DNA from 2 places in the Delftia deserti genome. Region 2 is predicted to be linked to the other one. Evidence: predicted binding sites of a transcription regulator. Region 2 holds the regulator's gene; the other holds the start of a gene.
What was found. Region 2 encodes NrdR, which represses ribonucleotide reductase genes. Its sites were predicted from a motif close to CACNANATNTNGTG; they were not measured.
Positions count from the first base shown of each region.

Region 1: the regulator NrdR is predicted to act here: its motif matches at 11,618-11,631, upstream of ACFPFG_RS13430 (ribonucleoside-diphosphate reductase subunit alpha).

Region 1 covers NZ_JBHSIH010000001.1:2,724,703-2,739,911, forward strand. Annotated here, with positions in the region: gene ffh (signal recognition particle protein) at 1-1,031, opposite strand, end outside; gene ACFPFG_RS13395 (response regulator) at 1,287-5,231, shown strand; gene ACFPFG_RS13400 (GGDEF domain-containing response regulator) at 5,224-6,150, shown strand; gene ACFPFG_RS13405 (cytochrome C assembly family protein) at 6,234-7,049, shown strand; gene ACFPFG_RS13410 (PP0621 family protein) at 7,046-7,306, shown strand; gene ACFPFG_RS13415 (sensor histidine kinase) at 7,343-9,073, shown strand; gene ACFPFG_RS13420 (sigma-54-dependent transcriptional regulator) at 9,073-10,605, shown strand; gene ampD (1,6-anhydro-N-acetylmuramyl-L-alanine amidase AmpD) at 10,592-11,227, shown strand; gene ACFPFG_RS13430 (ribonucleoside-diphosphate reductase subunit alpha) at 11,757-14,678, shown strand; gene ACFPFG_RS13435 (ribonucleotide-diphosphate reductase subunit beta) at 14,885-15,209, shown strand, end outside.
Region 2 covers NZ_JBHSIH010000001.1:5,892,662-5,907,870, reverse strand. Annotated here, with positions in the region: gene ACFPFG_RS27935 (DUF349 domain-containing protein) at 1-1,829, opposite strand, end outside; gene ACFPFG_RS27930 (DUF748 domain-containing protein) at 1,984-5,808, opposite strand; gene ACFPFG_RS27925 (lytic transglycosylase domain-containing protein) at 6,577-7,488, shown strand; ZMP/ZTP riboswitch at 7,625-7,800, shown strand; gene glyA (serine hydroxymethyltransferase) at 7,835-9,082, shown strand; gene nrdR (transcriptional regulator NrdR) at 9,105-9,560, shown strand; gene aroC (chorismate synthase) at 9,627-10,724, opposite strand; gene ACFPFG_RS27905 (helix-turn-helix domain-containing protein) at 10,925-11,410, shown strand; gene ACFPFG_RS27900 (AraC family transcriptional regulator) at 11,592-12,503, shown strand; gene ACFPFG_RS27895 (Bug family tripartite tricarboxylate transporter substrate binding protein) at 12,484-13,449, opposite strand; gene ACFPFG_RS27890 (amidase) at 13,527-15,053, opposite strand.

The DNA of each region.
Region 1 (15,209 bases), 3.2 Mb from region 2:
ATCTGCTTCATCTGCTGGATCTGGGCCAGGAAGTCGTTGAGGTCGAAACCGTCGCCGCTCTTGACCTTCTCGGCCAGCTTTTGCGCGGCCTCCATGTCCACGCCCTTGGTGACCTGCTCGACCAGGGCCACGATGTCGCCCATGCCCAGCACGCGCTGCGCGTGGCGGTCGGCGTCGAAGACCTCCAGGCCGTCGATCTTCTCGGACACGCCGGCGAACTTGATGGGGGCGCCCGTGATCTGGCGCACCGACAGCGCCGCGCCGCCGCGCGAGTCGCCGTCGAGCTTGGTCAGCACGATGCCGGTCAGGGGCAGTGCTTCCTTGAAGGCCTTGGCCGTGTTGATCGCATCCTGGCCCTGCATGGCATCGACGACGAACAGGGTCTCGACCGGCTTGAGCGTGGCGTGCAGATCCTTGATCTCGGCCATCAGCAGCTCGTCGATGGCCAGGCGGCCGGCCGTATCGACCAGCAGCACGTCAAAGAAGTGGCGCTTGGCGTAGTCCAGCGCGGCCACGGCGATGTCGTGGGGTTTCTGGTCGGACGTGGAGGGGAACCACTCGGCGCCGGCCTGGGCGGTCACGGTCTTGAGCTGCTCGATGGCGGCGGGGCGGTACACGTCGCCCGACACGGTGAGCACCTTCTTCTTGCGCCGCTCGATCAGGTGCTTGGCCAGCTTGGCCGTGGTCGTGGTCTTGCCGGCGCCCTGCAGGCCGGCCATCAGGATGACGGCAGGCGGCTGGGCGTTGAGGTTGATGTCGGCCACGCCCTCGCCCATGGTGGCGGCGAGCTCCTTGTTGACGATGGACACCAGCAACTGGCCCGGCTGCAGCGAGCCCAGCACCTCCTGGCCCAGCGCCTTTTCCTTGACGCGCGCAACGAAGTCGCGCACCACGGGCAGGGCCACGTCTGCCTCGAGCAGGGCCATGCGCACTTCGCGCAGCATGTCCTGCACATTGGATTCGGTGATGCGGGCCTGGCCGCGCATCTCCTTGACGAGTCGCGAAAGTTTGTCGGTCAGTGCGGAGGCCATAAGCGGGGGAGGAGCTGGAGTCGTCGGAAAGGAAAAAGGCGTGCCGCAACCAGACAGCCGGGGCCCGGAGACAGGGCGGGGCCGGGTCGCGGCGCGGACCCTGCAGATCCCGGCAATTCTACCCGCTGCCCCTGGCGGGGTAAGTACCGGCCTTGCATGCCCCACGGCGGGCCCTGGCCAGCGGTAACATCACGTTACCCCATAGCTTGCGCCTATCACCCCGCAATGCGGGCTTGCCACCGCCTAGGAGTCTTCATGCCCGATACACCGTATCGCCAATTCCTGGACCGTGTGCCCGACGGTTTTCTCCTGTTTGACGACCAGGGCTGCCTGCTTGACGCCAACATCCAGGCCTGCTCCCGCCTGGGCCACGACAAGGCGACACTGCTTGGGCTGCGCCTGACGGACATCGGCCTGGACATGTCCGGACAACCCTTGACCGCGCTGTGGCAGGACATGGCCGTGGACAGCCAGGCCTGCATCGCCGGCCGATTGCTGTGCAGCGACGGCAGCAGTTTCCCGGCCGAGATCCATGTCTACTGCCAGTCGCCATCGGGAAGGCGGCTGTTCTTCGCCACCCTGGACGACATCAGCGAACGTGTGCGCCATGACGAACAGATCTGCCAGCTCAATATGCAACTGGAGCAGCGTGTCAAGGAGAGCACGCAGCTGTGGCAGGACTCGACGCGCCTGCTGGCGGCCGTCATGAGCGAGACGCCCGACCTGGTATTCGTCAAGGACCTGCAGGGCCGGTATGTCTTCGTCAACCCCGCGGCGGCGCGCTTTACCCAGCGCACGCCCGAAGACATCGTGGGGAAAACCGACCAGGAGCTCTTTCAGGACAGGAGCAACTTCAGCGACAGCGATCGCCGGATGCTGGACAGCAACGTCCCCGTGGTATCGGACGAGCATCTGCAGGTCGGCGGACAGCACCGCATCTTCCAGGCCATCAAGAGCCCCTACCGGGATGCCCGGGGCAACACCGTGGGCTTGCTGGGCATTGCGCGCGACATCACGCAGATACGCCAGACCGAGGCCCAGCTGCAAAAAAGCTATGACGTTCTGCGCCAGGCCGAGCAGCTGGCCCGCATAGGCAGCTGGACGCTGGATCTGGAGACCGAGCGCTTCCAGGCCTCGGAGATGATGTATGTGATGAACGGACTGGACCCCAAGGGCCCGCCGCTGACACGCCAGGCCATGCGCGACATGCTCAGCCCCCAGGACCTGGCCCGGCTCACCGCTGCCGTGCATCTGTGTGCAGCGACCGGCCAGTCCTACAGCATCGATGTGGTCCATCGGTGTCCCGACGGCCGGCGGTTCTCTGCCCGCATCCTGGGCCGTGCCCACCGGGACGAACAGGGGCGCATCGTCGCCCTGAGCGGCACGCTGCAGGACCTTTCCGAGCACGAGGATGCCCGCGCCCGGCTGGAAGCCCTGGCCGACAACCTGCCCAGCGGCGCCATCTACCGCCTCGAAGGCGGCCTGGACCACCTGCGGCTCAGCTATATCAGTGCCGGCATCGAGAACCTGATCGGCGTGCCGGCCCGCGCCATCATGGCCGACCGCCAGGTCTACCTGAATGCCATCCACCCCGCGGACCTGCCGCTCTACCAGCAGATGATGCAAAACTCGGTCGATACGCTGAGCGTGTTCGACTGCCGCTTCCGCGTGCTCAGGCCCGACGGAGAAATCCGCTGGCTGCGCTGCCGCTCGGCGCCCCGGCGCTGCAACGAGGGCATGGTCTGGGACGGCATCATGCTGGACATCACCCGCGAGCGCGAAGCCGAGCAGGCGCTGCGGCAGGCCAAGGAAGCCGCCGAAGCGGCCGAACGCGCCAAGTCCGACTTTCTGGCCACCATGAGCCACGAGATCCGCACGCCCATGAACACCGTCATCGGCATGACGCGTCTGGTGCAGCAGACGGCGCTGACCTCGCGCCAGCGCGGCTATCTGGAGAAGGTGGAGCGCGCGGCCAACGCGCTGCTGGCCGTGATCAACGACATCCTCGACTTCTCCAAGATAGAGGCCGGCATGCTGGTGCTGGAGGAGGTGGACTTCGCACTGGACGACGTGCTGGAGACCGTCTCGGCCGCCACCGCGTTGCGCGCCGAGGAAAAGGGGCTGGAGGTGGTCTACGCGCTGGACCCGGGCCTGCCGCCGCGCCTGCGCGGCGACCCGCTGCGCCTGGGCCAGGTGTTGACCAACCTGGTCGGCAACGCCATCAAGTTCACCGAGCATGGCGAGGTGGTGGTTTCCATCCACCTGTCGCCGTCGCCCGTGGATGCCGAGACCGATGCCGATGCACTGCACGCGCGCAGCCACCTGTGCGTGAGCGTGCGCGACACCGGCATCGGCCTGGATGCCTCGCGGGCCGAGCGACTGTTCCAGCCCTTCACCCAGGCCGACACCCAGACCACGCGACGCCACGGCGGCACGGGACTGGGGCTGGCCATCTGCCACAGGCTGGTGCAGCTCATGGGCGGCAAGATCGGCGTCTCCAGCCAGCCCGGCCAGGGCAGCCGCTTTCACTTCACAGCCAGGGTCGCTCCAGCCATGGATATGCCGCACGACGGGCACGGCACCCTGGACAGCCGCGGCGTTCTCATCGTCGATGACAACGCCAGCGCGCGCGAAGCCCTGGCTGCCATGGTGCGCAAACTGGGCATGCGCTGCGACACGGCCGAGGATGGCGCGCAGGCGCTGCACATGCTGGAAGAGGCCTTGCGCCACAAATCGCCCTATGGCCTGGCTCTGCTGGACTGGCACATGCCCGGCATGGACGGACTGGAGCTGGCACGCCGCATGCGCAAGCAACAGCACCTGGCCGCGACCCCGGCGGCGCTCATGGTCACGGCCTTCGGGCGCGACGAAGTGCAGCGCGATGCCGCACAGCTGGGCCTGCGGGGGCTGCTGATCAAGCCATTGACCGCATCGGCGCTGCTGGCATCGATCCGAGAGACGCTGCAGGACCCCGAATCGCCCCAGCCCGCGGACCCGGCTGCCGGTCTGTCGCCACAGCAGCGCTACCCGGGCCTGCCAGGGCGCAGGGTGCTGGTAGTGGACGACAACGCCCTCAACCGCGAGGTGGCCACCGAGCTGCTGGAGCAGGCCGGCATGTCGGTACAAACGGCGGCGGACGGCCTGCAGGCGCTGCAGCGGCTGGACAGCCAGCCCTTCGACGCCGTGCTCATGGACCTGCATATGCCCGGCATGGACGGGCTCAGCGCCACGCGCGCCATCCGCTCGCGCAGCGCGCTGCGGCATCTTCCGGTGATTGCGCTGACGGCCCTGGCCTATGCCGAGGACAGCGCCCAGATCGCGGCTGCAGGCGTGAATGCCCATCTGACCAAACCCGTTGACGATGTGCTGCTCTACGACACACTGCAGCGCTGCCTGTCCGCGCAGCACCCCCGTTCAACCATGCCTGCGCCGACCCCGGCCCCCAGGCCCACTCCGCCCACTCCGCCCACTGCGCCAACTCCGGCCCCAGCCTGGGACCCGGCGCGCTTGCGGCAATGCCTTGCCGGCCACTCGCCGCGCATGCTGCAGGTGATCGAAGGCTTTGCCCACGACTTTGCCGAAGCGCCGCAGAAGCTGCGCGAGGCCGTACGCCACCGGGACTGGGAGGCCGTGGCGTCGCTGGCGCATACCTTCAAGGGCAGCCTGGGCTATCTGGGCGCGGACCTGCTGGTGCAATGGTCGACCATGGCCGAGACCGGCGCACACGCCGCCCGGATAGGCGACGGCGACGGCGATGGCGACGGCACAAACGCCCGGCCAAGCACCCACATGGAATCTCTGGTCCAGGCACTGGCCGATGGATTACAGGGCCTGCTGGCGGAAATTGCCGTGCTGTCCGGGCAGGGAGAGCTGCCCGTCCTTGCAACCGTCCCCATCGCGCCGGCCACCCCGCAGCGGCACCCGGTGAACGTTGACGAAGTAGCGTCCACGCTGGCACGGCTGCGGCTGCAGATCGCCGACAGCGACTACGCCGCCCTGGCCGAACTCGATCGGCTGCGCCCCCTGGTGGGCGAGCGCCATGGGCCCATGCTGCAGCGCATACAGCGCTGCACCGAATACCTGGAGGCCGAGGCCGCACTGCAGGAACTGGACCAGTTGGCGCACAGCCTGGGCCAGCCGACGCCGGCGGTCCTGGCCAGCAGCGCACAGGGGAGCGCGCAGGGAGCTGCAGATGCTTGACGCCCTGACAGGGCCGGAGCAGCCCACGGTCCTCATCGTCGACGACGAGCGGCTGAACCGCAGCATGCTGGCCGAGCTGCTGAGCCCCGACTACCGCGTGCTGCTGGCAAAGGATGGCCCCGGTGCCCTGGCGATCGCCCACCGCGAAGCCCACCGCCTGCAACTGGTCCTGCTGGACGTGGGCATGCCCGGCATGAATGGCTACGAGGTGCTGGGCGCCCTGCGCGCCCAGGAGCGCACGGCCCATATCGCCGTCGTCTTCATCACCGGCCAGAGCAATGCCGAGGCCGAGGAATACGGCCTGCGCCTGGGCGCGGCCGACTATGTCTCCAAGCCCATACGCCCCGCCGTGGTCGAGGTGCGCGTGCGCAACCAGATACGGCTGGCCCTGCAGCGCCAGGCCCTGGAGCGCCTGGCCATGGTGGACGGGCTGACCGGCCTGGCCAACCGGCGCCACTTCGACGACATGCTGGAGCGCTCCCACCGGCGGAGCCTGCGCACTGGGGAATCCGTGGGCCTGGCGCTCATTGATATAGATCACTTCAAGCAATACAACGACTGCTACGGCCATGTCCAGGGGGACGAGGCGCTCAAGGCCGTGGCCGCCACGCTGCAGCGCCATGCGCGCCGGCCCTACGATCTGGCCGCGCGCTTCGGCGGCGAGGAATTCGCGCTCATCCTGCCCGGCGAAAGCGATGCCCCGGCCATGGCCGAGCATTTCCGCCAGGAAGTGCTGCGCCTGTCCATCGCACACTCGGCCTCTCCCACGGCGCCGCAGCTCACTGTCAGCTGCGGCGTGCTCACCGTGCGGCAGCCGTCGACCGCTCCGCTGCAAGCCTGGCTGCAGAAGGTGGACGGCCTGCTCTACCAGGCCAAGTCCCAGGGGCGCAACCGCATCGCAGCAGCCATGGAGCCCTGAAAATGCGGGCCGAACCACCGCATGACACCCGGATTCTGAGCCTGCACAAGCGGCGCCGGGAAAGCCACAGCTATCATTGAACGATGCTCTCCGTCCCCCTGATTTCCGCCAACGCATCGCCCCTGGGCTGGATGCTGGCGCTTGCCGCAGCCGTGGCCTATGCCGTGCCAGCCGCCGGCGCCCGACGCATCAGCCAGGCCGGCGCCCGCGTTGCCTTGCGCCTGGCCTGGGTGCTCCACGCCCTGGCCCTGGCCTGGAGCCTGCTCGGGGAGCAGCCTCACTTCGGCTTTGCACCGGCCCTGTCCATGACGGCCTGGCTGGTGCTCACCGTCTATGGCGTCGAGCAGCAGCTGTTCCCCAAGATGCGCGCGCAGCTGGCGCTGTCCGCGCTGGGCACGGCCGCCGTGCTCATGGCCGCGCTGTTTCCGGGAACGCCCCTGCACGTCAACGCCTCGCCCTGGCTGCCGCTGCACCTGGCACTGGGCATTGCCTCCTACGGACTGTTCGCGGCCGCCGTGGTCCACGCCTCGCTGATGACACGCGCCGAGCAGCACATGCGGCTGGGCGGCGGTGGCCATGACAGCGGCCTGCCGCTTCTCACGCTGGAGCGCCTGACCTTCCGCTTCGTATCCGCAGGCTTTGTGCTGCTCACGGCCACGCTGGCCGCAGGCTGGCTGTTCGGCGAACAGCTCTATGGCAAGGCCTGGGTCTGGAACCACAAGTCCGTGTTCTCGCTGCTGTCCTGGCTGACCTTCGCCGTGCTGCTGATCGGCCGTGCGCGCTTTGGCTGGCGTGGCCGCAGCGCCGTGCGCATGCTCTATGCAGGCGCCCTGCTGCTGCTGCTGGCCTATGCGGGATCGCGCTTCGTCATGGAAGTGCTTCTGGAGCGCACCACATGAAGTACCTGCTGGTCCTGATCGTCATCGTCGTGGCTGTCGGCATCTGGCGCAGCCAGCGCCGTGCCGAGGCGCGCGAGCGGCGCCAGGCCGCTGCGCCGCGCAACCCGGCCAACCCGGCCAATGCGCCGCTGGCGGCTCCACAGGACATGGTCGAATGCGCACACTGCGGCCTGCACCTGCCGCGCAGCGAAGCCATCGAGGCGGCAGGCCGCAACTACTGCAGCGCCGAGCACCGGGCCCTGGCGCAACGGCGCTGAGCATGCAGGCCGCGGCCCCCCCCCCAGCCCCCCACCATCGACGAGGCTGCGGCGCAGTCGCCGCACGACGCCAACGCCCCCTTTGTCCGGCTATGGCAGGGCTTCCTGACCGGCCGCGTGCTCATCGCCACTGCGCTTTTGCTGCTGCAACTGGCGCTGCTCAGCGTGCAGCCCGTTGGCAATTCCCTGGTCTGGCTGGTCTGCCTGGGTTACCTGGGGCTGACGCTGCTGCTGCGGCTGACGGCACGCGCCCAGCCGCCCTCGCCCCGCGCCGGCGTGCACTGGCTGCCCGTGATCGGCGTGGACATTGCAGCCATCTGCCTGCTGCAGATGCTGCAGACCGGGCCGCTGAACTATTCGGCCCTGCTGGCCATTCCCATCCTGATCTCGGCCGTGCTGGGCAATCTGACGCTGGCCCTGGCCACCACGGCCAGCGTGACGCTGCTGACCCTGGGCTGGGTGGCATGGCAGGACGTGGCAGGCCGCATAGAAAGCACCCAGGCCTACTACCAGGCCAGCTTTGCCTGCGCGGGCTATTTCGCCGTGGCCTATCTGACGCACGAACTGGCGCGCCGCGTGCGGCGCGAGCGCCACCTGGCCCAGCACAGCAGCCGCAAGGCCCAGACCCAGGAACAGGTCAATGCCCTGGTGATCCGCCACCTGGGCGAAGGCGTGCTGGTGGTCGATCCCCAGTTCCGCGTGCAGCAGGCCAACCCGGCCGCGCTGCACCTGCTGGGGCTGGCCGACGCGCATGCCCTGCCCTTCGCCCTCAAGGAGCATTCCGGCTGGCAGCGACTGCAGGACGCCGTGGCCCAGAGCTTTGCCCAGAACCTGCCCATCTCGGCCGCCATCCATCTGCAGTCCATCGGCCAGGAAGGCATGACGGGCCTGCACCTGCGCACCTGGCTGACCGAGGTCGCCACCCAGTCCGAGGCCGCCCACGCGGCCGAGCCCGCGCTGCTGCAGCAGCTGTGCGTGGTCTTTCTGCATGATCTGCGCGAGATGGAGGCGCGGCTGCGCACGGAAAAGCTGGCCTCCATGGGTCGCATGTCGGCCGCCGTGGCGCACGAAATCCGCAATCCGCTGGCCGCCATCACCCAGGCCAATGCCCTGCTGGCCGAGGATCTGGCGCAGGACCCGGCCCAGCAGCAGCTGTGCCGCATCGTGGGCCAGAATGCCGAGCGCCTGGCACGCATCGTCGAGGACGTGCTCAACATCGCCCGGGCCCAGCAGCACATTGGCGAGGCGCATGCCGGTCTGCTGGCCCTGGACCAGCATGTGGCCCAGGTTTGCCAGGAATGGCAGGCCCAGGGTCAGCCCGTGCGCAGCATCCAGCTCCTGCTGGACGCCAGGGAGAAGACCGTGGTGTTCGATGGCGAGCATCTGCGCCGCATCCTGGTGAACCTGCTGGACAACGCCCGGCGCTACCGCAGCAACGCCCACGAACCACACACGCTGCAAGTGCTGACCGGCGCGCCGGCAGGCGGCCAGATCTGGCTACAGGTCTGGAGCGACGGCGCCGCGCTGGAGCCCACGGTGCAACGCCATCTGTTCGAGCCCTTCTTCTCTTCGGAAAGCCGCTCCAGCGGCCTGGGCCTGTATATCTGCCGCGAGCTGTGCCAGCGCTACGATGCCAGCATCAGCTACCAGCGGCTGTCGCGGCCCACGCCGCACGGCCCTGTCGAGGGCAATGCCTTCAGCATCGTGTTCCGTGCCGGCCCGGCCTCGGCCCTGCCGGCCTCCCTGTTTGACCAGATTGTGGTGTGATGCCTTTGAACTCCCTGCCCGCTGCCGCATCGATCCTTGTCGTGGACGACGAGCCGGATCTGCGCACCCTCTATGAACTGACCCTTCTGCGCGAAGGCTACCGCGTGGAAACCGCCGCCAGCGTGGGCGAGGCGCGCGAGCAGTTGCAGACCCAGCGCTTCGACGTGGTCATCACCGACATGCGCCTGCCCGACGGCATGGGCATGGAACTGCTGCAGGACCTGCGCAGCCAGCAGCGGCGCGAGCGCTGCGTGGTCATGACGGCCTACGGCTCCGCCGAGAATGCCGTCGAGGCCCTGCGCTCAGGCGCCTTCGATTACCTGACCAAGCCCGTGGACCTCAAGCAATTCCGTCTGGTCGTGGCCTCGGCCGCCCAGGGCGTGGGCGGTGTGCCGGCACCGGGCGTGATGCCGGCGCGCAGCCCCTCGGCGACGCCGGCTGCAGGCCCCGTGCTCAGCGGCGGCGGGGCGCTGGATGCCATGGTTGGAGAGTCGCCCGCCATGCAGGCCGTCAAGCAGCGCATTGCCAAGGTGGCGCGCGGCATGGCACCGGTGCTGGTGCATGGCGAGTCGGGCACGGGCAAGGAACTGGTGGCCCGCGCCCTGCACGCCTGCAGCCAGCGCGCCCACGGCCCCATGGTGGCCGTGAACTGCGGCGCCATACCCGAAAACCTGCTGGAGGCCGAATTCTTCGGCGCGCGCAAGGGCTCCTATACAGGAGCCACCCAGGACCGCGACGGCTACTTCCAGGCTGCGCGCGGCGGCACCTTGTTTCTGGACGAGATCGGCGACCTGCCCCTGGCCATGCAGGCCAAGCTGCTGCGCGCCATACAGGAGCGACGCGTGCGCCCACTGGGCTGCGCACAGGAGGAAGCGGCCGACGTGCGCATCGTCAGCGCCACCCACCGCGACCTGGCCGCCGATGTCCAGCAGGGGCGCTTCCGCCAGGACCTGTACTACCGCCTCAATGTCATCGAGGTGCTGCTGCCCCCGCTGCGCGAGCGGCGCGAAGACCTGCCCGCCCTGTGCCGCGCCCTGCTGGCACGGCTGTCGCAGGAATCCGGCCTGCCCATGCCCGAGATCGACGAGCGCTCAGTGGAGCAGATCGCCCGCCTGCCCCTGCCCGGCAATGTGCGTGAACTGGAGAACCTGCTGCACCGCGCCATCACGCTGGGCGAGGACGGACCGCTGCGCATAGATCCCGAGATGCAGCTGCCCTGCGGCACGCCGCCAGCCCCGCCTGCATCCGCCTCGCCCTCTCCCTCACCTTCGCGCCCCCTGCCGCAAGGCAGCCCGCCATCGCCAGAGCCATCCGATGCCGACCTGCCTCGCGACCTGCAGGCCTGGCTGGACGAGCGCGAGCGCGGCATCCTGGTGCAGGCGCTGCAGGAAAACGGCTTCAACCGCACGGCCACGGCCGCGCGGCTGGGCCTGAGCCTGCGCCAGATCCGTTACCGCATCGACCGGCTGAACATCGCCCTGCCCGGCGATGCCAGCGCCGAGGCGGACGGAGGCAGCCATGGAGAGTCCTGATCCGCAGGCACAAGCCACCCAGGCCCCGGCCTGGACCTGGCAAGGCGGCTGGCTGCAGCAGGCCCGCCACCTGCCCTCGCCCAACTTTGGCGAGCGCCCGGCCCAGGCGCTGGTCGATCTGGTCGTCGTGCACTCCATCAGCCTGCCACCCGGCGAGTACGGCACGGGCGCGGTCCAGCAACTGTTCACCAACCAGCTCGACTGGGACGCCCATCCTTATTACCAGGGCATACGCGGCCTGGAGGTGTCGGCGCATTTCTTCATCACGCGCCATGGCGAGGTCTGGCAGTTTGTGGACTGCGATGCGCGCGCCTGGCATGCCGGCGCTTCCCGCTGGCGGGGCCGCGACCGCTGCAACGACGACTCCATCGGCATAGAACTGGAAGGCCTGGAGGGCCTGCGGTTCGAGGCGGCCCAGTACGCGGCGCTCGATGCCCTGTGCAACGCCATCGCGGCGCGCTACCCCGTGGCCCATCTCGCAGGCCATGAGCACATCGCGCCGGGCCGCAAATGCGATCCGGGCCCCGGCTTCGACTGGCAGCGGTTGCGCAGGCTGCTGGCCCATCACCATGCCACGGCGAACTGGCAATTGCCGCCAGGCGCGGGCCAGCCCGACACGTAAGCACACACCCTCATCGCAGGCACCGCCAGGTCTTGCAGCCAATGCCGCTTGTCCACAGGCAGAGGACAAACGGTCTGTCAATCCAGAAAGCAACCGATGTGGCGCGCCAGGCGCACGCAGCGGGTGGCTGATCATTTTTTACAAATTCACGCATATGGCGCAGCCCCACTGTCCATGGGGCTTTCAGCGGTCCGACCGGCGCCGGGTCAAGGCTGCTGCGGCTCGCGACGGGCCATCGCCCGCAAGCCACCGCGCAGCGGGCATCTGCTGCTATTGGCTTGTATGTCGCGCACCCGTTTGGCGCAGCGCAAACAGCGGTTTTCCGGCTGTGAGTACCCCGTGTACATGAGACGGCGATACACTACAGGTAGTGCTCCAAAGCACGCTGGACACCATATCTAGTGTTCACAAGCTGTGAACACCCTGTGAAAACGGTGTGCACATCCGACCCCGATTCCATCTCCCAGCAAGCCTGCCCCAAGTGCAGGCCCGCGTCTGTTCTATCCACAAACACCCGTTGAGGAAACTCATGCAAGAAGCACTGAATTCTTTGGCTCCCGCTGCGCACGGTGATGCTGCCAATCCTTCCTCCGCCCATCACCTGTCCGTGCAGGACGGCTACCAGATCATCCGCCGCAGCGGCGATGTGGTGCCCTTCACGCCACAAAAGATCGCCGTCGCGCTGACCAAGGCCTTCCTGGCCGTGCGCGGCGCCCAGGGTGCGGCCTCCGCCAGCGTGCGCGAGACCGTGGACGAGCTGACCCAGGCCGTGGTTCGCGCACTGCTGCGCTCGCGTCCGGGCGGCGGCACCTTCCATATTGAAGACGTGCAGGACCAGGTCGAGCTGGGCCTGATGCGCGGCGGCCATCACGACGTGGCGCGCGCCTACGTGCTGTACCGCGACCGCCGCAACCAGGAACGTGCCGAGCAAAAGAAGGCCGCCGAGGCCGCAGCGGCTGCCGCCGCCGCACCGGCGCCCGTGCTGCATGTGACCGACAACGGCCAGCGCGTGCCGCTGGACCAGGCCCGCCTGCTGGCGCTGATCGAGGCGTCCTGCCGCAACCTCAACGCCGATATCCAGGCCGCCCCCATCGTCGCCGAGACGCTGCGCAACCTGTACGACGGCGTGCCGATCGAAGAAGTCTTCAAGGCCTCCATCCTGGCCGCTCGCACGCTGATCGAGAAGGACCCCGACTACACCTACGTCACCGCCCGCCTGCTGCTGCACACGATCGTGCGCGAGGTCATGGGCCGTGACGTGCAGCCGGCCGATATCCAGGCCGCCTACGCCGAGTATTTCCCCGGCTTCATCCAGAAGGGCGTGGACAACGAGCTGCTCAACCCCGAGCTGCTGAACTACGACCTGCCCCGCCTGGCTGCCGCCATCAAGGCCGAGCGCGACGAGCAGTTCGACTACCTGGGCCTGCAGACCCTGTACGACCGCTACTTCCTGCACGTGCGCAAGACGCGCATCGAGCTGCCCCAGTCCTTCTTCATGCGCGTGGCCATGGGCCTGGCGCTGCAGGAAGAGGACCGCAACGCGCGCGCCATCAAGTTCTACGAGCTGCTGTCGTCCTTCGACTTCATGAGCAGCACGCCCACGCTGTTCAACAGCGGCACGCTGCGCTCGCAGCTGTCTTCCTGCTACCTGACCACGGTGCCCGACGATCTGGACGGCATCTACGAGTCCATCAAGGAAAACGCCCTGCTGTCCAAGTTCGCCGGCGGCCTGGGCAACGACTGGACGCGCGTGCGCGCCCTGGGTTCGCGCATCAAGGGCACGAACGGCGAGTCGCAGGGCGTGGTGCCCTTCCTCAAGGTGGTCAACGACACGGCCGTGGCCGTGAACCAGGGCGGCAAGCGCAAGGGCGCCGTCTGCACCTACCTGGAGACCTGGCACCTGGACATCGAGGAATTCCTCGAACTGCGCAAGAACACCGGCGACGACCGCCGCCGCACGCACGACATGAACACGGCGAACTGGATTCCCGACCTGTTCATGAAGCGCGTCATGGAAAAGGGCCACTGGACCCTGTTCTCGCCCTCCGATGTCGGCGACCTGCACGACCTCTTCGGCGCCGCCTTCGAGCACGCCTACAAGGCCTACGAAACCAAGGCCGACAACGGCGAACTCAAGCTGTTCAAGCGCATCCCGGCCATGGACCTGTGGCGCAAGATGCTGTCCATGCTGTTCGAGACCGGCCACCCCTGGGTCACCTTCAAGGACCCCTGCAACGTGCGCTCGCCCCAGCAGCACGCCGGCGTGGTGCACTCGTCCAACCTGTGCACCGAGATCACGCTGAACACCAGCGACACCGAGACCGCCGTCTGCAACCTGGGCTCGGTCAACCTGGCGCGCCACATCGTCGATGGCGCCATCGACCACGGCAAGCTGCGAAAGACCATCACCACGGCCATGCGCATGCTGGACAACGTGATCGACATCAACTACTACGCCGTGCAGAAGGCCAAGGACTCCAACCTGCGCCACCGCCCCGTGGGCCTGGGCCTGATGGGCTTCCAGGATGCGCTCTATGAAATGCGCATCGCCTACGCCAGCGACGCGGCCGTGGAGTTCGCCGACCAGTCGATGGAAGCCATCTGCTACTACGCCTACTGGGCCTCCACCGAGCTGGCCAAGGAACGCGGCCAGTACTCCAGCTACAAGGGCTCGCTGTGGGACCAGGGCATCCTGCCGCTGGACACGCTGAACCTGCTGGAGAAGGCACGCGGCGGCTATGTGGAAGTGGACCGCTCCTCGCGCCTGGACTGGGATGCGCTGCGCGCCAAGATCGGCCAGCACGGCATGCGCAACTCCAACTGCGTGGCCATCGCGCCCACGGCCACCATCTCCAACATCGTCGGCGTCGATGCCTCCATCGAGCCCTCGTTCGGCAACCTGTCGGTCAAGTCCAACCTGTCCGGCGAGTTCACCGTCATCAACCAGTACCTGGTGCGTGACCTGAAGCGCCTGGGCCTGTGGGACGACGTGATGGTCATGGACCTCAAGCACTTCGACGGCTCGCTGCGCCCCATCGACCGCGTGCCCCAGGACGTCAAGAGCCTGTACGCCACCGCCTTCGAGGTCGAGCCCACCTGGCTGGTCGAGGCCGCCGCGCGCCGCCAGAAGTGGATCGACCAGGCCCAGAGCCTGAACATCTACATGGCCGGTGCATCGGGCAAGAAGCTGGACGACACCTACAAGCTGGCCTGGCTGCGCGGTCTGAAGACCACCTACTACCTGCGCACCACCAGCGCCACCAACATCGAGAAGTCCACGGTGCAAAGCCGCGTGCTCAACGCCGTGCCCTCGGCCGCCGCCGCACAGCCTGCCGCCGTGAACACCTCCAGCGCCCTGGAAGCCGCGGCAGCCGCCGCACGCGCCCAGGCACCGGCGACGGACATCAAGTTCTGCGCCATCGACGATCCCGGCTGCGAAGCCTGCCAGTAAGCCGCGCAGCGCGGGGCCTCGCCACGGCGCAGGCCCCGCGCCCTGCCCGCCAGCCAGCGCCATGCGCAGGATCTTCGCCATGGACCTTGGGCCTGCTCAACACGCCAGGCCACCCATGGTCCTACATTGACCGGAGCAGAAAGAGAGGACTCTTTCGCACCGAATGAACTGAACATATGCCCCAGGGCATGCCGGAGAAAATTGCAATGCTGACCTTTGACGACGACGCCACCCTCTCGAACACGCCCAGCGGCGCGGAGGCTGCGCCCAGCACCACACACAAGCGCGTGAATGCCGCCGACAAGCGCATCATCAACGCCAAGACCGACGTCAATCAGCTGGTGCCGTTCAAGTACAAGTGGGCCTGGGAAAAGTACCTGGCCACCTGCGCCAACCACTGGATGCCGCAGGAAGTGAACATGAACCGCGACATCGCCCTGTGGAAGGACCCCAACGGCCTGACCGAGGACGAGCGCCGCATCATCAAGCGCAACCTGGGCTTCTTCGTGACGGCCGATTCGCTGGCCGCCA
Region 2 (15,209 bases):
GCAGCTTCCACGGCCTGCGACGCTTCCAGCACGCGGCGATCATGGTCGCTGAGCGCCACGGCCGCGGCGCGGGGACCACGCTCGCTGCCCTTGCGGTTGAAGGCTTCGTCCAGTGGCTTGCGGAAGGCATCCCAGAGCTTTTGCTCGTGCTTGCGGTCCAGCGGCACGGCCTGCGCCTCGGCCTGCCAGCGCTGCTGCAGGGCCTTGACGGCGTCGATGCGCAGGTTGGGCGCAGCGCCCAGCGCCGTGGCTTCGTCGATCATGGCATGGCGACGCTGCAGGCTGGCCTTTTGCGCGGCATGCAACGGAGCCTCGGCCAGGGCCATGGCCTGCTTGAACTGGGGTTGCAGTTCGGCAAACAGCTTCTCGCCGATATGGCCGCTTTCACGCCAACGTTCAGCGAACTGGCGCAGTGCGCGCGCCGCGCCCTTGAGATCTTCGCTGGCGGACTGCTGCACTGCCCAGGCCTTGATCTCTTCGATCAGCGCCAGGCGCTGTGCCTTGGACTGGGTGGTTTCGGTGCGCAGCTTGTCGTGCCAGGACTCGACCACCTTGTGGGCCGTGTTGCAGGCTTCGTCAAACTTCTTCCACAGTGCGTGGTTGGCTGCGCTGCCCTGGTCGGCCAGCTTCCATTGCTCGCGCAGGCTGCGCAGCGATTCCTGGATCTTGCGGCCACCCAGCGCCTGGCCTTCAGGGCGGTTCAGCAGGGCTTCCGCCTTGGCAACCAGTTCCTCGCGCAGCTTGTCGGCGTTCTGGCGCGGCCAGCCCTCGGACTCGCCAGCCGCCAGAAGGGCCTCATGCACCTTGGTGACCAGTGCATCGTCCACCAGTCGGCCATGGGCCTTGATGGCGGCGCGCACGGCCTGCACGGCGGCGGAACCCGCCTTGCTTTCGCCGGCAGCCGTCTCGGCCTGGAGCTGCTCCAGCGCCTGGGTCAGTGCGCTGCTGGCGGCAGCCACTTGCTCAGGCGATGTCTTCGCCTTGGGCTGCGCTGCGCTGCGGGCAGCGGGAGCGGGCTTGGACGGCTCGGCGGCCGCCGCCTCGGGAGGCAGGCCACGCGCCACGCGCAGCTCATCGGCCCACACGGGCACGGTGGGCAGCGGAGCGGCTTCATCGGCGGCGGCAGCTTCGGTCAGCGCCAGTGCCGACTGGAAGGCATCCCAGACCAGGATCAGCTGTGCGCTGGCGGCTTCCAGCTGGGGCGGGAAACGTCCGTCCACGCTGGCCCAGTTGTCATCGCCAGTCAGTTCGCCGGCCTGCTCCTGCCAACGGGCCACGTCGGCGCGCAGGTTGTCGAGCACAGCCTGGGCATCGCGCCAGGGCTTGGTGGACAGGACCTCGATGCGCTGGGCCAGCAAAACGGCCACTTCGCGCTGGACCTGCACGCGGTGCTGCAGCTCCTCGATGGCCTTGACACGCTCGGCCAGCTGAGCCTTGTGCTGCGACAGAGGTTCACGCGACAGCGGGGCGCCCGCCTTGGCGGCGTCGCGCTGCCAGGCGATGGCGTCGGCGGCATTGAAGGGCGATGCGACCAGCAGCGCCTGGGCCTTTTCAGCCCACTCCACTGCGATCTTTTCCTGGTCCTTGGTGCGGCGGATTTCGTCCAGGCGCTCACGCACGGCACGGGCCGCACCCTTGTCGCGCGCGCTCAGTTCCTTGAGGACGTCCTGCAATTGCTCGACCGAAGGCTGGGTTGCCAGCCAGTCGCGGATGCGCGCGGCGCGATCACCCGAGGTTTCGGCGGAGAAGGCACCGCCCGTGAGCACATCCAAGGGGTGTTGTTCGGGATTCTTGGCAGAAGCAGGGCTCACTTCAGGTGCATCGGACATGGTGCTGCGGGGGGAAAGAGAAGACATGAATCAATCGTTGAATGTCTGGCTGCCGCGGGCCGCCAGACGCGGCCGGCCAGGCCGCATGCGGGCATGCTAGCCGGACCGGGAAAACCATATTCTCGCCGTTATTTGAAGCGGAGCCAAAACCGGGCTACTGCGTAGACAGGCTGAGTTGGGCGCGCGGACTCCATTGCTGGTCGTCGGAGTCCAGTTTTGGAGCCCCCAGAAACAGGCGTTCAAGCGGCAACTGCTGCTGGGCAAGGTAGTCGCGCACGACCACGGCGCGGGCCAGCGCCAGCTCGCGCATGGCATCGTCGGGCACGGTAATCTGCTCCAGCAGCAGGCTGCGCATCTGGTCGGTGGGCAGGTCCTTGGCCATGCCGATGACATTGCGCGGCTTGGCAAAGTCGGCCCGACTGTAAAGCGCCTTCGTCAAGGCCGGTACTTCGGAGGCAGGCAATTCGGTCACGGACTCTGCCGACTTGCCGTCGCGCAGCACCTGGCGGCGTTTCTGGGCGAGCAGCAGGCGATCGAGCTCCGCCTGCTTCCAGGCCTCTTTGTCCTGCGCCTCGCGCGCCTCGCCGATCACGGTGAGCTTGAGGGCCGGGCGATCCTTGAGGGAGGCGACCACCTTGTCCAGGCTTTCGCGGGCCTTGCCGTCGATCTGGGCACGCCCCGGCGCAAAGGCCACCACGCCCGATTCGCTGCTGCCGCCAAAAGCGCCCGACAGCAGCGAGAACGGCGAGGTGATGGCCTTCATGATCAGGTTGCCAATAATCTTGAAGATGACCGGCGCCAGCCTGAATTGCGGGTCGTTGAGCGAGCCGCTGACCGGCAGGTCCAGGTCGATGACTCCGTTGCGGTCAGCCAACAGCGCCACAGCCAGACGCACGGGCAGCGAGGCGGGCGCGCCTTCGACGGCTTCACCGAACGTGAGTTGATGCAGCACCAGCTTGTTGCGCGCCGTGAGCTGGCCATCGGGCTCGATCTTGTAGTTGACGTCCATGCTGAGCTTGCCGCGCTCGATCCCGTGGCCCGCGTACTTGATGGAGTACGGCGACAGAGGGGGCAGTTCCAGGTCGCGCATCTGGGCACGTATGTCCAGGGCCAGCGGCTTGGCCAGCGGATTGACCTGGCCGGTGATCTCCAGCGAAGCCGTGCCCTGGGCGCGGCCGCGCAGTTCCACATCCGCCAGTTGCGGCGCCTGCTGGCTGCCAGGCTGCTCGGACGAGAAGGCGCTCAGGCGGCCCGCCAGCTCGCTGAGGTCGGCCGAGTAGTTGGGCTGGATGAAGTAGTCGGAGAACTGGACCCTGCCGCCCGTCAGCACAATCGGCCCGATCTTGATGACGGGCGCAGGCCCTGAGGCAGCCTGCGGCGGCGCCGGTTCGGCGGAAGCCGTCGTGCCATCCGCGGCCGGCGTGGCGTTTTGCTCCAGGGACTGCTGGGACTTCGCCGATTTGACGATGTCCTGCAGGTTGATGCGCCCGTTGCGCTGCACGATGACGCGCGCAAAGAAGTCGCTGAGCGCCGTCTCGCGCACGCTCAGGCGCAGCGGCTGGGCAGGCTGCATCTGCAGATCCAGCCCGCGCACGGCCAGCGTCTTCCAGGCCACCAGTTCATCGCGCAGGCCGAGTCCCAAGGCAGCCGACTGGGCCTTGGCCCGGTCGGCCGTGGATTCGCTGAGCACGGCAGCCACGGCGCCTGCCGCCGTGCGTGGCGCGCCCTGCGCTGCGGCCTCGCCCGCCGCTTGCACGGGAGAGGCCAGCGCGGAGCGCATGCGCAGGTCCACGAGCTCGACATCCCCCTGCACCGCCAGCTCGGGACCGGCCGGTTGGCTGACAAAGCGCAGTTGTCCGAGGAAATTGCCGTCGGCACGCACCAACTCCACATTGAGCATGTCGGCAAAGTAGGGCTCCAGCGCATGCAGCGGCAGGCTGCGCGCCTGCAACTTGCCCTGAAGCGACAGCGGCGCCAGCCCCAGGTCCCCGCGCAGGCTCAGCGAGCCCGCCTGGACACGCCGGCCCGAGCCGACCTGGGCGGACAGCTCCAGCGGCGTGGGCGCGGATTTGGCGGCCAGCGGCTCGATGGCGCCCATGCGAAGGCGCAGCGAACCCAGGTCCAGCGACACGGTGCGCGCGGAATCCGCGTTGCGCACGGGCGCTTCGTCACGCAGCGCAATGGCGCCGCCATCGACCTCCAGCGCCTGCAGCTTCAGGCCCCAGGGCCGGGACTTGTCCTTGCCGGCGTCCTGCGATGCGGACGCCGAGGAGGCGGGCGGCAGCCATTGCTCGTACATCCACCGGCCCTGGGCATCGCGCAACACGGCCAGCTGCGGCTTTTGCAATGCCAGGCGGCCCACGGAGACCTGCTGGCTGGCCAGATTGACCTGCACCTGCTCCAGCTGCAGGTGCGCGATATCGACGGGCGCGGCCTTGTCCTTGAGGCTCAACTGCTCCACGCCCAGCCCGGCCACCTGAACCACCATGGCAGCACCGTTCCAGCCCAGGCCGGCGTCGGCGCTCAACAGACCCGTCAGCTCGGGTTTGAGATGGGCAGACAGGTACGGTGCCGCCAGTTGCAGCGGCAATTGCCGCGCGGAGAAGGCCAGTTGGCCCTGCTTGTCGGTCAAGGCGCCGCTCAGCTGCAACTCGGCAGGTTTCGCCCCCTCCCCCGCCGACTCCGGCTGCAGCTGCAGCTGCATGCTGGCAGCAAGCTGCAGCGGTTGCTCCAGGGGCCAGCGGATATCGCGCACCTGCAACGACAGCTCGCGGGCCTGCAGCGCAGCGCCGGACTTTCCAGCGTCGGGAGCAGCATCGCGCCAGTGCACCGTGGCATCGGCAACGGACAGCTTGTCCAGGCTGACCTTCCATGGCTGGGGGGCGTCGGAGGCAGGCTTTTCCGCTGCCGGCCTGGCATCCGGGGAGGAAGCCCCCCCCATCGCCATCCAATTGATGCGGCCTTGCGCATCGCGGGCCGCAAAAATCTCGGGGGCGCTCCACTGCACGGACTCCAGCTCCGCAACCGATTGCAGCGGCTGCACGTTCTTGAGCACGGCGGCCAGGCGCTCGAAGCGCAGCAGGGGGGCGCCGTCACGGTCATGCAGCTCGGCGCCGGACAGGCTGACCTCCCCGGTGATGCGGACCACGGCCTGCTCGGCCTGCTCAAAGGAGATATGCAGGTTGGTATCCAGCACGCCGGAGCGCGGCTTGACCGGTGCAGTGGCGGGTATATAGCCCAGATAGGGCGTCAGGTCCACGCCCTGCCAGCTCAGATCGACAGCGGTCTGGCGCTGCTCGGTGAAGGGCGTGCTCTGGGCGCTGGATTCAAACCGGCTGCCGTTGAGCGCAAAGGACAGGTGCGGGAGCACCTTGATCTCGCGCTTGGACTCCAGGTTGCTGATGAAGGGCAGGCGCAGCTGCAACTGCTCGAGCATGTGCTGGCGCTGCTGGACCTCGTCCTGCAACTCCACGCGGCCGTCGCGCAGCGCAATGTTGTACAGCGCAAAGCCCACGGGCCTGGAGGGCGGCGTGTCGCCGGGTTCGGCCAGCCTGGCCAGCACATCGTCCACATCGAAATGCCCCAGGCTCTGCTGGGTCAGGCGCAGCACCGGCGCATCGACCTCGATGGCATCCAGCACCGGCGCCAGCCGAAACAGCGACTGGATACTGGCATTGACATAGATGCGGTCGATCTGAAGCTGGGGGGAAGAAGATGAAGACGGCACGGACTCCGGCGCCGTGCCTTCCGCCTGGCGTCTGGCAATGCTCAGGTCGCGCAGGGTAAGCTCCAGCGACCAGGGCCGGAACTCCACTGCACCCACACGGACCTGACGGCCCAGTTTGGCCGATGCCTGCTTTTCCAGTTGACTCCTGGCCACAACGGGCACCAGCGCCCACAGCAGCAGCCACAGCAAAAGGAAGGCCACAAGGGCGATGGCCAGCCTGCGCAGCCAGCGGTGCTTGAAGAGAGATTGCATGGGGCTCTGGTAACTAGTACAGCCCCATCCAGGGACACAGGACAGGGCAACGGCTGCATTGCACCAGAAATTGGGGCGGCAGCAACGGCTGGGTCCGCACCACGGCACATTTCTTGACGTTGCGGCCATCCTTTAACGACAAAGCCCGGAAGCCGTGAACCGGCTTCCGGGCTTTACGGCGGGCACAAGTCCCGACCGTTTTCCGCAGTCAAGGAGAGGATGGTCCTTGCTGCTTGGAAGCAAGAGATTGCTTCCAGGAAGGCCGCGGAGGAAGACTTGAACCACGGTGTCCGCACTATCGAACACCACTTTTACCTGTCTTCCACCTTGGCGAGACGACTGCAGGAGCAGTCGCCTCCAATATAGAAGGACGCAGGGTCGGCCTGCCAGTGCTTTTGCATTTCATTGCAATTTCATGACGCACTCTGAAAACGGCGGAAGCGGCGTACATCGGTAGCACGCCACCCGCTCTTCAAGACCTCAAAACTGTGTTTGCATCCATGGTTTGTTATTATTCATTGATCTAAAAAGTTGATTTCATAGTGTTGACCGTGTATTTGGTGAACTCCTAGAATCCGCCAGCGCTCGAATAGAGCGTTTTTTGTTTCTGCTGCCTCACGACTGAGCAGATCCCGCAGGCCTACAACGCAATGGTGCACCAAGCGCCAGCCTCCCGGATCCGCAGCACCCAATCCAGGGTGTCAGCCTCACCGGCCTTCGCTTCGGCGAAGGCCGTTTCGGGTTGGTGCCCCTAGAAAGGAAAAAGCTATGCCAGCGTCAGGAAAATTTTTCGCCGCCGCGCGAACGTTCGCCATCGATGTGGCCAACGGTTTTCTTGCCATCATCCACAACAGCTTCGCCCTGCTGGGCCTTGCTGTGGCCTTCATGGCCATCACCCTGTTCGCCCGTCCTGACCTGCGCGACGCCGGAGAGAGCCAGCTGCGCTCCTGGCTGACCGCTCGCCAGATGGCCGAGCTGGGTGTTCCCGTCGAACTCGCTGCCAGCGATCGGGCGACGGCGACCAACCCCAAGAACCTGCCCAAGGAGCAGGCAGCCGTGGCCTTCTGGCTCAGCAAGAAGTACCGCGTGGCGCCCGAGCCGATCGCGGCACTGGTCAGCGAGGCCTATGACCTGGGCAAGGTCAACCGCCTGGACCCGACGCTGATCCTGGCCATCATGGCCATCGAGTCCAGCTTCAATCCGTTTGCGCAAAGCGCTGTCGGCGCGCAGGGCCTGATGCAGGTGATGACCACGGTGCATACCGACAAGTATGAGAACTTCGGTGGCCAGAACGCTGCCTTCGACCCGGTCAGCAATCTGCGCGTGGGCGTGCGCGTGCTCAAGGAATGCATCGAGCGCGCCGGCTCCATCGAAGGAGGCCTGCGCTACTACGTGGGCGCGGCCAACCTGCCCACCGATGGTGGCTACGCTGCCAAGGTGCTGGCCGAGCACCAGCGCCTGCGCATGGCCGCCGGCCTGCGTGCCGTGCCTTTGATGACCGCCAAGGTCGATCAGCCCCGGCAGGCCGTACAGATCGCCTCCACCAAGCCGGCCACCCCCGTGGCCGAGGCCTCGGGCCCGGCAGCATCGGCTGCGCCTGCAGCCGTGCCGGTCAGCTCGAGCAACACCTCTGCCCGCTCCGAGCAGGTGGCCCTTCAGTCCCAGGAGCCGGCGCTGTAGCCTGACTTCCCGGCATAGTGAGTGCACAGCTGGCCGAGGCCAGCTTTTTTCATGCCCGATCCAACTGCAGGTGGCCCACGCAAACGCCTTCTGCAACGCCCTGCCAGGTCTTCGGCGCCACCGGCTCAGCTACACTATCGGGGTACGCAACTGGCGATAGGCGCAGCCGCTTCACGCACCGCTGCCGCTGACGTGGAAACCAGCAGAAGGCCCGAGAAGGACCACCTTCTGTGAACCACCGGGGAGCGTACCGCCCAGCCTCCATGCGCACGCGGGATCTGGAGTGTTCCGCCGTTCGCCTGGGCAGCCCTTGGCCTCAAGGGAATTTCAAGTTCACAGGACTGCCATGTTTCAACGCACCAATACCGTCGAGAAGGTCGACGCCGAAGTCTTTGCCGCCATCCAGGCCGAGAACCTGCGTCAACAAGAACATATCGAGCTGATCGCCAGCGAGAACTATTGCTCGCCTGCCGTCATGGAAGCCCAGGGCTCCCAGCTCACTAACAAGTACGCCGAAGGCTATCCGGGCAAGCGCTACTACGGCGGCTGCGAGAACGTCGATGTGGTCGAGCAGCTCGCCATCGACCGCGTCAAGAAGCTGTTCGGCGCCGAGGCCGCCAACGTGCAGCCCAACTCCGGCTCGCAGGCCAACCAGGCCGTGCTGATGGCCTTTGCCAAGCCCGGCGACACCATCATGGGCATGAGCCTGGCCGAAGGCGGTCACCTGACGCACGGCATGCCGCTGAACATGTCGGGCAAGTGGTTCAACGTGGTCTCCTACGGCCTGAATGCCGAAGAAGCCATCGACTACGACAAGATGGAAGCGCTGGCGCGCGAGCACAAGCCCCGCATCATCGTGGCCGGCGCATCGGCCTACGCCCTGGCCATCGACTTCGAGCGCTTCGCCAAGATCGCCCGGGAAGTCGGCGCCATCTTCTGGGTGGACATGGCCCACTATGCCGGCCTGATCGCCGCAGGCGTGTACCCCAACCCCGTGCCCCACGCCGACGTGGTCACCACCACCACGCACAAGAGCCTGCGCGGCCCGCGCGGCGGCGTGATCCTGATGAAGGCCGAGCATGAGAAGGCCATCAACAGCGCCATCTTCCCCGGCCTGCAAGGCGGCCCGCTGATGCATGTCATCGCCGGCAAGGCCGTGGCCTTCAAGGAAGCGCTGTCGCCCGAGTTCAAGACCTACCAGGAACAGGTCGTGAAGAACGCCAAGGTTGTCGCGGAAACGCTGACGGCACGCGGTCTGCGCATCGTCTCCGGCCGCACGGAAAGCCACGTCATGCTGGTGGACCTGCGCGCCAAGGGCATCACCGGCAAGGCGGCCGAAGCCGCGCTGGGTGCCGCCCACATGACGATCAACAAGAACTCCATCCCCAACGATCCCGAAAAGCCGATGGTGACCAGCGGCATCCGCGTGGGCACGCCCGCCATGACCACGCGCGGCTTCAAGGAAGAGGAAGCCCGCCTGACAGCCAACCTGCTGGCCGACGTGCTGGAGAACCCCGCCGACGAGGCCAACTTGGCCCGCGTGCGCGCCCAGGTGGCCGAGCTGACGGCCCGCTTCCCGGTCTACGGCGCCTGAGTTGCACGCATAGAGGCCTGCCATGAAGTGCCCGTTCTGCAGCCATCCGGACACCCAGGTCGTGGAGACCCGTGAGGCCGAGGATGGGGGCTTCATCCGCCGCCGCCGCCAGTGCGGCGGCTGCGACAAGCGCTTCACCACCTACGAGCGGCCCGAGGTCAGCTTTCCCGCAATCGTCAAGAAGGACGGGCGGCGCATCGAGTACGAGCGCGCCAAGCTGCTGGGCTCGTTCAAGATCGCGCTGCGCAAGCGCCCCGTGAGCACTGAGCAGATCGATGCCGCGATCGAGCGCATCGAGGAGCGGCTGCGCAACCTGGGCGAGCGCGAAGTGCTCTCCAGCCGCCTGGGCGAGATGGTGATGCGCGAGCTCAAGCTGCTCGACAAGGTCGGCTACATCCGCTACGCCAGCGTCTACCGCAGCTTCGAGGATGTGGACGATTTCAAGAACGTCATGGATGAGGTGCGCAATCCCGGCTGATCAGGCCGGCAGGACGCAAGAAAGCCGCCCTTGGGCGGCTTTTTCTTTGGTGGCCTGGCAGTGCTTTCAGGGTGCGGCGGCAGGGATGGGAGCCAGGCCCGAATCCACGTCACCGCACTGTGCGCGGTGGCGCAGCGCATGCTCCATCACCACCAGGGCCAGCAGCGCCTCGGCGATGGGCGCTGCGCGGATGCCGACGCAGGGGTCGTGGCGACCCTTGGTGATGACCTCGGTGCTCTGGCCCTGCACGTCGATGGATTCGCGCGGCGTGATGATGGAACTGGTGGGCTTGATGCCTATGCGCACTTCCAGGTCCTGGCCCGTGCTGATGCCGCCGACGATGCCACCGGCGTTGTTGCTGCGAAAGCCTTCGGGGCTCAGAGAGTCGCCGTGCGTGGTACCGCGCTGGACCACGCTGTCGAAACCGGCACCGATCTCCACGGCCTTGACCGCGTTCAGGCCCATCATGGCGTAGGCAATGTCGGCATCCAGGCGGTCATACAGCGGCTGACCCAGGCCCACCGGCATGCCGGTGGCCTGCACGCGCAGCGCGGCGCCGCAGGAGTCGCCCGACTTGCGCAGCGCGTCCATGTACTCCTCGTAGCGGGTCACATCGGCCACCGGCGCGAAGAACGGGTTGTTGGGGACATGCTCCCAGCCCTCGAAGGGCAGGGACAACTCGCCCACCTGGGTCATGCAGGCGCGGAACTCGGTGCCGAACTTTTCCTTGAGCCACTTCCTGGCCACGGCACCGGCGGCCACCGTGGGGGCCGTCAGCCGTGCCGAGGAACGGCCGCCGCCGCGCGGATCACGGATGCCGTATTTCTGGAAGTAGGCGTAGTCGGCATGGCCGGGACGAAAGCTCTGCGCAATGTTGGAGTAGTCCTTGCTGCGCTGGTCGGTATTGCGGATCAGCAGCGCGATCGGCGTGCCCGTGGTGCGGCCTTCGTAGACGCCCGAGAGGATTTCCACCGCATCGGGCTCGTTGCGCTGCGTCACGAACTTGCTGGTGCCGGGGCGGCGGCGATCCAGGTCTTGCTGGATGTCCGCTTCGCTCAGCGCCATGCCGGGCGGACAGCCATCGATGACGCAGCCTATGGCCGGGCCATGCGATTCGCCGAAGTTGGTGACAGTGAATAGGGTGCCGAAGGTGTTGCCGCTCATAGGCCAACGATTATGCCCGGGCAGCCCGCAAACGCCGCCCCCGCTGCGGCGGTGCATTGCGCAGGCAGCCATCGCCCAGCGAGACGCAATATGGCTATCGGATTGCATGTATTCATAGTTAAAATTGCAAATCACCCTTTTTCCAACCGCCTGCGGATCATCACACAGGCACCAGCCGCAAATTGCGGGAGGTTCGTGAAATGCAGGCCTCTTCCGACTCGACCCAAAGCCAGGACCGCAAGGATTCTGGGAACAAATTACCCTTTCCATCGGCAAGCCTTCAGCAGGATGCCGAGGAGCAGGACCTCAGGCCCGTGCTGCTGAACACGCTGCTGACCTCGTCCAGCCCTGCTGAGTTCAGAACCCGCAACCGGCTTGCCCAGGCCAAGCAATACATGCGAGCCCGACTCGATGATCCTGAGCTCAAGCCCTCGCAGGCAGCTCAGGGTCTGGACATGTCGCTGCGCAGCCTAGCGCGACTGTTTGCCACTGAAGGACTGACCCCGAGCCGTTGGCTCTGGAACGAGCGACTGGCCCAGGCCCATCTGCTGCTTCAAGCAGACAACGCGAGGCGCGTGACCGATGTGGCGCTGGCCTGCGGCTTCACCAGCTTCTCGCACTTCAGCCGTGTCTTCAGGCAGGCCTATGACATGCCGCCCAGCGCCCTGCTGAAACCCCGGCGCTGAACCTCTAGCCATTTCTTGGCCACGGCGCACGCTTGGAAGCCTGGCGGCACCCTATCGCCCGCCGAAAAGACCGGGCTGTCCGATCACAAATTTCCATGGGCAAAAATCCGCCTGCCAGCCTGAGTGGGTCCTGCTGAATACTTCCGAAGGTGCCCGCTCCCTATCCGGGAGGCATTCTCCAATGCAGGTTCATTTCGATTCATCGCGCCACAGCGATCAGGGCAACTTCGCAAGCTACAGTCGCCTGACCGACCTTCTGATGTACCCGGCTCTGCGCAGCAGCCAACCGGCAGCCCTGGACACGCCTTTGCGCCTGGCCAGCCAGGATCTTGGGGGGTTGCTGATGCTGCAATTGACACGCCCGCCAGGAACCAGCGCGCGCAGCATGCGCCACGAGCCGGCGGATGCAATGTTTCTTTCCGTGCTGGAGGCCGGACCGGTGATCCTGGATACGGCCAACCAGTGCCTTGTTCAGAACACGGGCGACATCGTGCTCTGGAATGCCGACCAGCGGCATGAATGGCGCTATGAACAGGGCATGTCCAGTACCTGCGTGCGCCTTCCCCGTTCCTGGCTGAGCCGGATGGTTCCGGACCTTCCGGCCAGCCGCTTGCTGCCCGCAGGTGGCCCAGCGACCGGCCTGCTGGCTTGCATGGTCCGCCAACTCGCCGCCCTGCCCTCACCGCACGGCACCAAGGCGGGTGCGCATCTGCGCTCGTCGCTGCTGCATGTGCTGTTCGCCACGCTCAGCAGTGGGCCTTGTGCCGAGCCAAGCCGGCTAGCCGATGCCAAGCAGTACATGCGGGCGCGCCTTGACGACACGGAGCTGACGCTGCAGCAGGTGGCAAGCAGCCTGGGCATATCCCTGCGCAGCCTGGCACGCCTGTTCGCAGACGAAGGCTCCACACCCAGCCGCTGGCTCTGGAGCGAGCGGGTGGACCAGGCGCACCGCCTGCTCGAGTCAGGCGAGGCACAGCGTGTGACCGATGCGGCGTTGGCCTGCGGCTTCACGAGCTTTTCGCACTTCAGCCGCGCGTTCCGTCAGGCCCATGGCGTGCCGCCCAGCGCGGTGCTCAATCGAGCCGGAGGTTGATGGCCCTGACAATGCCGCCGTACAGCTCCCGGTCGGCACGGATGCGCTGGGCGAAGGCCTGCGGAGTGCTTGCCTTGACGGCAATGCTCAGCTCATCCAGCCGGCTCTTGACCGCAGGGGTCGCCAGAGCAGCCTCCATGGCGCCATGCAGCCTGTCGATGATGGCGGCCGGCGTTCCTGCGGGCGCAAGATAGCCGAACCACACATCTATCTTGATGCCCGGCACGCCGGCCTCGGTCCAGGTGGGCACATCGGGAAAGTGGGGCGAGCGCTCTGCGCCCGCTGTCGCAATGCACCGCATCTTGCCGCCGCGCACATGGGGCATGGCATCGGGACCGGTGAGCATCCCGAAGTCCAGTTCGCCGGACATGATGGCGACGGACATGGGGGCGGCGCCCTTGTAGGGGATATGGCTGAAGTGCGTGCCTGCATCGCGGTTGAGCAGCTCGCCCAGAATATGCGATATGCCGCCGGGCCCCGTGGAGCCGAAGTTGGCGGGCTTGCCGGACTTGCCCATGGCGATCAGGTCGGCCGGTTTCTTCAGCGGCGAGTCCTTGCCCACGCAAAACAATACCGGCACCGTGGCCGCGATCATGATGGGCGCGAAATCCCTTTCCACGTCGTAGGACAGCTTGGAGAAGGCACTGGCCGCGATGGCATTGGGCCCCGGGTTGCCTACCAGCAGCGTGTATCCGTCGGGCCTGGCACGCGCCACCTGGGCAGAACCTATGGTGCCGGCAGCGCCCGGGCGGGCTTCCACCACGATGGGCTGGCCCAGGGAACGGCTCATCTGCTCGCCCAGCAGGCGCGACAGCACGTCGGTGCTGCCGCCGGCGGGGTAGGGATCGATGATGGTGATGCTGCGACGTGGAAAATCATTGGCTTGCGCGTGGGCCAGCAAAGAGGCGAGGGCCAGAATGATGGCGCCGGCGATGTGCTTGTTCATGGGTCTCTCCCTTGCATCGATGCCAGCGGGTACGGTACGGACGATGCGGTGATCGGTGATCGGTGGTCGCATCCGCACTACAAGGCGCGCCAGTCCACGGACTGCTCATAGGCGTGGGCGATGCGGTAGATGACGGGTTCTGCAAAATGCGCAGCCACCAGCATCAAGCCCACCGGCAGTCCGTCGACACGTCCGCAGGGCAGCGACATGGCCGGGTGGCCTGTGACGTTGAATGGCAGGGTATTACCCACCATGCCGGCAGTCGCTTCCACGAAGTCCAGCGTCTCGGCCTGGCCCTCGGGCAGGCGCTGGGCCACTGACGGCGTGGTCGGCATCAGCAGCGCATCGAAGCGCTGCAGCAACGCGTCATAGGCGATGCGCAGCTTCTGGCCGAAGTTGATGGCCCGGGCGTAGTAACGGTGGCCGTTCATGCGCGTCAGGTGCGTGCCCGCGACCAGCGCGGCGCGGATGGTCAGGGGCAACCTGTCCAGCGCCTGGGCATGGCCCTCGCGGAAGCGCACCATGAGATCCTCGGGATAGTGGTCGTGGCGCCCCGTACCGAAGCCGCCGGCACCGAACACCGTGCGCAAGGAACCTTCCAGCAGGATGGGCCGACACACACCCGCAGCGCGCGCATGGACGGGCAGGGAAACAGACTCCACCACCGCGCCCAGCCGAGCCAGCTGCGCCGCCGCCCGGCGCACCTGCTGGTTGACCCCGGAATGGGCTCCCGGCATGGCCAGGCCCTCCTCCAGAACGGCGATGCGCATGCCGGCAATGGGCTGGCCCAGCGCCTCGGTGTAACGCTGCACGCGCACATTGCGCTGGCGCGGATCCACGCCATCATCGCCGGCAATCACCTCCAGCAACAGCGCGTTGTCGGCCACCGAGGCCGTCATGGGCCCCAGGTGGTCGATGGTGGGCTCCATCGGCAGTGCGCCGGTGTAGGGCACCAGGCCGAAGCTCGGCTTCATGCCGTAGATGCCGCACAGCGCGGCCGGCAGCCGGATGGAGCCGCCTTGGTCCCCGCCGATGGCCATGTCCACCAGGCCCGCCCCCACCAGGGCCCCGCAGCCCGATGAGGAGCCGCCCGCCGAATGGCCATGGCGGTGCGGGTTGTGAACGGGCCCGCTGGCGCTGGTGAAGCTGTTGGCCGACAGGCATAGGTTCTCGCAGACCGCCTTGCCCCTGATGCGCGCGCCGGCTGCCAGCAGCCGCGTGACCACCGTGGCATCGAAGGAGGGAACATAGCCATCGATGACAGCGTTACCGTTCATCATGGGCACGCCGGCCAGGAAGATGTTGTCCTTGAGCGCCACACCGCGACCGCCCAGTACACCGGCTTGCGCCAGTGCATCCGTACTGACGATGTCCGTGCAGCGATACCAGGCGTTCAGTGGATCCTCGGCTGCATCGGGCTGCCGGGCTGCACGTATCCCTGTCGACGCGACAGCGTCGACAGGGATGGCATCGAGCAGCCGGTAGCAGGCAACCAGGGGTTGTGCGAGGCGGTCATAGGCATCCAGCGAAGCGCTGTCCACAGGCAGCGCGCACTGCAGGGCCGCTTCGCGCAATTGCAACAGAGAGGGTGGTTCGAGGGACAAGGGCACTCCTGGGTGGATGGACTGTGCCTTCAATGTAGAAGTCCATCGACGGCCGCGCCTGCCCCGGCCTGCCGGCCCGATTGCCTGTGCCTGCCATGCCTGCCATGCCTGCCAAGTGCAGGAAAAGCAAAAGGCCTCCGCCGCCTGCAGCGGCCG